Regions from separate parts of the Methylophilus sp. 5 genome, predicted to be linked through region 1. Evidence: predicted binding sites of a transcription regulator. Region 1 holds the regulator's gene; each other region holds the start of a gene.
What was found. Region 1 encodes FliA, which starts transcription of late flagellar genes. Its sites were predicted from a motif close to CTAAAGTTNNCNNAAANNNTGCCGATANNA; they were not measured.

Region 1 (2,271 bases):
GTTTAAGCACTGCGCTCTGGTTTTGCAAGGTGGCTTGTGTTTGCGCTTCTGGTGCGTCGACCTCACCAGGCTTGCCTTGAAACGCCGTCACCACCGAGCTTGACAGTACACGGTACTTATTCAGGTTAATGGTCGAGGTGGCATACATCACCACAAAAAATGCAAATAGCAGGGTGATAAAGTCGGCGTAAGAAATCAACCAGCGTTCGTGGCTTTCATCGTCTTCATCCAGCTTGCGGCGCCTGTACATTACGACTCCCGCAAATGCAGGTACGACTCAAGGCGCTCGGTGACCAGTTTGGGGTTATCGCCACGGGCAATCGACACCCAGGCATTGAGCAACATCTCGCGCCTGGACATTTCGTGCTGCACATGGCCTTTTAATTTGTTAGAAATCGGCAAAAAAACCAGGTTGGCTAACGCTACGCCGTAAATGGTGGCGACAAAAGCCACCGCAATGCCACTACCGATTTTAGCCGGGTCCGACAGGTTTTCCATGACGTGGATCAGGCCCAATACTGCGCCCAAAATGCCGACGGTTGGTGCATAGCCACCGGCAGCCGACCAGATTTTGGCCGCTTCGCGTTCTTGCAGCTCATAGTAATACATATCAATCGCACACACTTCGCGAATGCGGTCGGCAGGGGTGCCGTCAACCAGCAATTGCAACCCTTTGCGTACAAACGGATCCTGCTCGCGTTTGATGTAGCTCTCCAGCGACAACACGCTTTCTTTGCGTGCCTGCAGGCTCCATTGATTGATTTTAATGGCGAGTTTTTTTCTGTCGTCCTGCGGGTGTACAAACACCAGGCGCAGCATGCGCAAGCCTCTTATAAACAGCTTGAATTCGGTTTGCAACAACACGGCACCCGTGGTGCCTAAAATCACCACCGCAAACGCAGCCGGTTGCATCAGAGAATTAAGACGACCACCGTCAATCACTTGCCCAAATACAAGCCCGGCGAGGGCAATGACAAGCCCGGCGATACTACCCCAATCCATCAGGCCACTCCGGTCCAGGACTTGTCACGCATAGACGCGCGCAAACGGGCTACGGCCTGGCTATGCAGCTGGCAGACACGAGATTCGGAGACACTCATGATGGCGCCGATTTCTTTTAAGTTAAGCTCTTTTTCGTAGTACAAGCCCATCAGCATTTTTTCGCGTTCAGGCAGGTGATCAATCGAGTCAATCAACGCCTCGCGGAAATCACTCTCTAGCAAAGACTTGACCGGATCACTGGTGTCGTCATCGACATAACGGTCGAGAAAGTGCTCGCCACCATCGTCATCCTGAAAGTCTTCGTAGTAAATCAGCTGATGACCCTGGCAATCGCTCAAGACATCATAGTAGTCTTCGAGCGTGAAGTTCATGTGCTTGGCAATTTCAGACTCGGTTGGCGGGCGGCTAAGCTTTTGTTCCAGTTGCTGCACAGCCACTTCGATATCACGCATGTTTTTGCGAATGCCACGTGGCAGCCAGTCGGCACCGCGCAACTCATCCAGCATGGCACCGCGCACGCGCTGTGAGGCGTAGGTTTCAAATTGCGCGCCGTGGTTATCCTCATAGCGCTGAATGGCATCCATCAGGCCTATCATGCCTGCTTGTACCAAGTCATCGAGCTCGACACAGGAGGGCAGCTTGGCTTTTAATTGATAAGCCATTTTTTTGACCAAGCCGCTATGCTGTTTCAGCATCTGATCTGTATTTTGAGTCTTGCCTTTAGCGGTATACATGTTTTTCCTCTTTTACTTTAGGCAACGGCCAGTGATGGCGTGGTAATCCGTTGTTTTTCGAGTCGATGTGCCACTGATTTAAACGCCAACGCCGTCTGTGCAGGCTTGGAAACCTCTGGCTTGCTACGCGCGGTACTGGCTTTGGCTGGTGCGGCTTCTTCTGCCGGCATGGCCCCAATAAAGTCCAGCGTGACGCCCAAAAACTGTTTGCATACCTGGTTCAAACGCATAAAGTATTGTTGACCTTGATCGTTATTCGCCCCTGTGACAACGACACCTAACGGAATCTGACCATGCTGGCGGCTAATGTGCTTGATCGTCACATAGGCGGCTTTAATGGCAGCTTCAGTTCTATCCATTTGAATCACCAGCTCATGCTCGGCGATCAATGGCATGATCAAACTATGGTCTTGCGTATCCAGCTGTGCTTCAATCATGACGGTATCGTAATCGTACGAAAGTTGTTTCACTATACCGTCCAGTTGCGCTTTTAAATCTTGAGATAAAGGCGAGGTTAACAGGTCATTTTCGGTCA
Region 2 (2,271 bases), 250 kb from region 1:
AAAAACGTTGAGCTTCAAAGAGCAGCGTGAACTGGAATCGCTACCGGCAGAGATTGAGCAACTGGAACAAGAGCAAGCCGGGATTCAAGCCCAGTTTGCGCAAGGTGATATTTACAAGCAGGCGCCTGAGCGCGTGAAACAGCTACAAGACAGGCTGGCAGAGATTGAAACGTTGGTCTTGCAGAAACTCACCCGCTGGGAAACATTAGATGGTTTGAGTTAGCTCGCCCTGCACCGGGCATGCTTTTTCTAGCACACAAAAAGCAACAGCCGAAGGGGAAACCCTTCGGCTGTTGCTTTTTAAATCTGTATGCGTGCTTAGACTGAAAAACTGCCGCGGCTGGTGTTTGCGCGGTGGGCGTGCCCATTTTTGCCATAAAACTGTGGCGCAGCACTTTTGCCGTTTAAAGCATCCAGTTTTTCCTGATTGCGCAAAAAGTGCTTGTTAATCAGGATGCCATTCAGGCGATTCAGTTCTTTGGCTTGTGTCAGCTCTTGCTGAAAAGTGACCCAGGCGCTATCTAACAATTGGCTGGACTGCTTTTGCAACCAGACAGACATGCCTTGCTCGTTAGGCTCAAAGCCTGCTGCGGCTAGCGCATCATAACGAGAGTTAGCCGCAGCGCCCAAAGCTTGCAGCAACTCTACGCGCTTGTCTACCATGCGTTCAATCACATCCAGGTCAGCAGTGACCAAGGCCGACTGCTCAGACTGCAAATCACTCAACAGTGTTGACACCAGCGCGGCGTCTTTTTCAAACGTCACTGGAGAAGAAGATAAATGATTTGCAGTGGTCATAATTGTCACCCTTTATTAGGTTGTATCAAATCTTTCACGGTTTGTAGCAAGCCATCCGCCACTTTAGCGGTATCGACTGAAAAATCACCACGTGCGATCGCGGCTTTAATTTCTTCGACTTTATTCGTGTCAAACACTTCACCAGTGGCCGATCCAGCGTTTAATGACTGCAACTGCACCGAGGCAGAAGATAAAGTCACATTATCTGAAGAGGCAGTCGATGTGCTCGCTGCTTTTTCACTGCCTTTACTTGCAGTGCCTTTATCCAGGGTCGGCTTGTCTACGCCAACACCCATTTTTTTAATCGAATCTGAAATATTCATGCCGTACCTCTTCTGATTTTGAATTGTGTCAGGGTTTATCAAAGCCAAAACCCTCATTCGTTAACAGTACTATCGGCATAGTTTAAGCGAACTTTAGTGCTTAATATACTTTTTATCGCATGTTTATAATTTTCAGACATTTTTCAATTAAAAAACGTTGTCCATCTGACTAAAAGCGAATGTCTACCTTACCAGAAGACTGCGCAACGCCTTTTATAATCTGGCCGCTGCTGACTTTCACATCAACCACCTGACCCACATTGGCGGTTTGCATGGCGGTGCCATCGGCCGAGATGACAAAGCCATCACCTCGACTATTTAACTGTACAGTTTGCCCTTGCATAATCACCGGCACAGACTTAAGCAACTCTGGTCTTAACACGGTGCCCAATGGCAAATTTAAGGTGGCCTGTTTGCCAGCCAGCATGGTCAGATCAGTGATGATGCCCGCTGGCAGTTTGCTTAAATCCCCTGACTGCATGACGACATCTGTGGTTTGTACCGGTGAGCCCTGGGCAACAGGCAAGCCTGTCACAGCATACTCGCCCCATACTTGCACATCGGCCTGCACATACAGCGTCCAGAGCTTGGTGTCAGACTGCAAGCAACGCACACCGATATGGGTTTTACCCCACAAACGGGCGCCCTGTACGGTAAAGCCTTCCATTAAGGCACAGTCAGCAATGCGGATACGACTATCCAGCGGCTGAATCTCAATATTCACTTTGCCCGGATACCCTTGAGTCTGATTTTGTACATACTGCATCACAGTTTGATACAGGCGGCTGTGCATATCATTACCTGCTGCGGCTGACGCTAGCGCATGCTGGTTTGCAATCACGGCACGGTCTGCCGCTTGCACAGGAACGCTCATCAGCCATAACAGGCCGACGATGATCATCACAACAGGGAGCTTGGGTTGTTTCATGTGCCCTATTCTACGCATTGAGGGCAGGTTTAATTTCGGAATTAAAGGGGATTTCCCCCGTTTAATTCGAGAATCATTGCATAGGTCGCGGCGTACACTGGGCATAGCTAGTAAAAGTCATGTGTGTCAAAGCAGACCTGCTTAATCGGGTTATCGGCCACAGCAGACAAAACTTTAGAGGTGCGAGCAACACCTTGTTAAACAGGGCTCGTTGAGCAAGGC
Region 3 (2,271 bases), 280 kb from region 1:
TTGCGCTCTGCGCTAACATGTTCGGCAATCAGTGCCGAGATCGGGTTGTGCGCTTCAATAAAGCGTGAAATCGGTTTGACGGTCAGTAATCTTTTCAAGGTGCGACGGCGGATATCAGGCGTGGTGCCCAACGCCTGCAGCTGCCCCAGCATTTCGTTAGAGGACACGCCACGCGTATAAGGAATCTCAATCAGGTGACCGCCGTATTCGGCCAGTGCCGCGCGGGCACGGTCACGGTAGGGCATCAATGGGCCTTCCAGCCAGTCGTCACCATGCACCATGATGTCCGGTTTGTATTTGAGCAGGTTAGGCGCGTAGTCCCATTCTTCTTGGGGCACCACATTCACCACACCGCGAATATTGCCGACGATCTGTTTACGTTGTTCATAAGTGAGGTAGGGCAGCCGTTTATGGTCTGCCACTGCCGCGTCTGATAACAGGCCGATGGTGACGTCGCCATACTTTCTGGCCTGCTCAATAATATTGATATGGCCATGGTGCAGAATGTCTACGGTCATCCCTACATAAACTGATGCCATGCAAAACTCCTTTAGTCTTTTTGGATACCTTATATAAGGTATGCGAAATGGATAGCCTGATTATCGTTGGCAATGCCCGGGAATGATTTGCAGATAAGCGCGGAAAAGCGGCCTTATATCTGGTGTGATATAGAGCGCATGACCAGCCGTTTAACGGGACGTGCTTTAAAAGCAGAATTAAGACTGATTCTCTATTTAGCTCGGTTAATGGTAACGGCACATCTTTTTATAAAATAGATTGATGTAAACAATTTTGTGCAGTGCTTAATGAAAGGCTAAAGATTTTGGTAACGGGGTCGTAAATAGTTTCAAGTGCATGATTGATCGAAATAAGAAATTTGCAACAAGTATTAAAGAAATTTCGCAAGCGGTCGATAACACAACTAACAACGCTAGATAGCAAACATTAAGTGGTAAATAGCGATCAACGTTGAAAGTAACATGACGATTTGACACTTAACTGGGTATACGACCTCTAAAGGAGATTTAACATGGCTTCAGTAATTAACACCAACTTGGCATCCTTAAATGCACAACGTAACTTAAACGCTTCCCAAAGCAGCCTGAATACTTCTATTCAACGCTTGTCTTCTGGTCTGCGTATCAACAGCGCAAAAGACGATGCGGCTGGTATGGCGATTGCAACACGTATGGACTCACAAGTTCGCGGTATGGATGTTGCAACACGTAACGCTAACGATGCGATTTCCTTCCTGCAAACTGCAGAAGGTGGTTTGAGCAGCGCAACAGATTCATTGCAACGTATGCGTGAACTGGCTGTACAGGCAGCTAACGGTTCTTACAGCTCTGGTGACCGTGCAAACCTGGATACTGAATTTGCGCAATTGAAGTCAGAACTGACTCGTTTGAGCACTGCAACCAAGTTTAACGGCCAGGCAGCATTCGGTGCGGGTTACAACTTCCAGATTGGTGCTGACAGTGGCGATACCATTAGCGTGTCTTCAGTAGCAGCGGCTTCTTTGTCTGGCTCTTTGTCAACAGCGGATGCAGCGTCAGATGCGATTACTGCGATTGACGCACAATTGACTGCTGTGAACACCAGCCGTGCGACATTGGGTGCTTACCAAAACCGTTTTGCTTCAGTCGTAAGCAACCTGGGTGTGGCTTCTGAGAACATGTCTGCTGCCAAGTCTCGTATCACTGATGCTGACTTTGCTTCAGAAACAGCCAAAATGACACGTGCACAGATTCTGCAACAAGCTGGTACTGCGATGCTGGCTCAAGCGAACCAGTTGCCTAACCAAGTGATGACATTACTGAGAGGTTAATCCATCACACGGTAACGCTAAATCCACAGGCCTAGACCCTGTGGATTTGGCCTAGGTAAAAGGAGCAACATCATGAGTGATTCATCTGTAAATGGTGTAGGTAGTAGCGTGCAGGGTGTGCAGGCAGCCAGTAGTTTGAAACTGGTGAAATATGCTGAATCATCTGCTGATAAAGCTGCAGCCGATGTAAATGACAAAGCTGCGATTAGCGGTGCTGTCAAAAAGTTAAATGAGTATGTAGCGCCAGCGTTACAAACGATAGAGTTTTCTATCGACGATGATAGCGACCGCATCATTGTGAAAGTGGTGGATACCGAAACCCAAAAGGTTTTACGCCAGATTCCCAATGAAGAGGTGCTAGCCATTAGTAAAACGCTGGATAAATTACGTGGGCTGGTGATACGACAGACAGCCTGATATTGCGTTTTAAAATACGGTTGGGA

Region 2: a site for FliA is predicted at 1,189-1,218, ahead of flgM (flagellar biosynthesis anti-sigma factor FlgM). Genes of this name have one in related genera too.
Region 3: a site for FliA is predicted at 815-844, ahead of METH5_RS0114395 (flagellin). Genes of this name have one in related genera too.

What each region holds. Positions count from the first base shown of each region.
Region 1 covers NZ_KI911560.1:2,691,056-2,693,326, forward strand. Annotated here, with positions in the region: gene METH5_RS0113100 (flagellar motor protein MotB) at 1-250, opposite strand, end outside; gene METH5_RS0113105 (flagellar motor protein) at 250-1,002, opposite strand; gene METH5_RS0113110 (RNA polymerase sigma factor FliA) at 1,002-1,736, opposite strand; gene METH5_RS0113115 (hypothetical protein) at 1,754-2,271, opposite strand, start outside.
Region 2 covers NZ_KI911560.1:2,942,578-2,944,848, forward strand. Annotated here, with positions in the region: gene METH5_RS0114215 (ATP-binding cassette domain-containing protein) at 1-223, shown strand, start outside; gene METH5_RS0114220 (flagella synthesis protein FlgN) at 319-798, opposite strand; gene flgM (flagellar biosynthesis anti-sigma factor FlgM) at 804-1,121, opposite strand; gene flgA (flagellar basal body P-ring formation chaperone FlgA) at 1,291-2,049, opposite strand.
Region 3 covers NZ_KI911560.1:2,971,276-2,973,546, reverse strand. Annotated here, with positions in the region: gene aepX (phosphoenolpyruvate mutase) at 1-539, opposite strand, end outside; gene METH5_RS0114395 (flagellin) at 1,031-1,828, shown strand; gene METH5_RS15125 (flagellar protein FlaG) at 1,901-2,245, shown strand.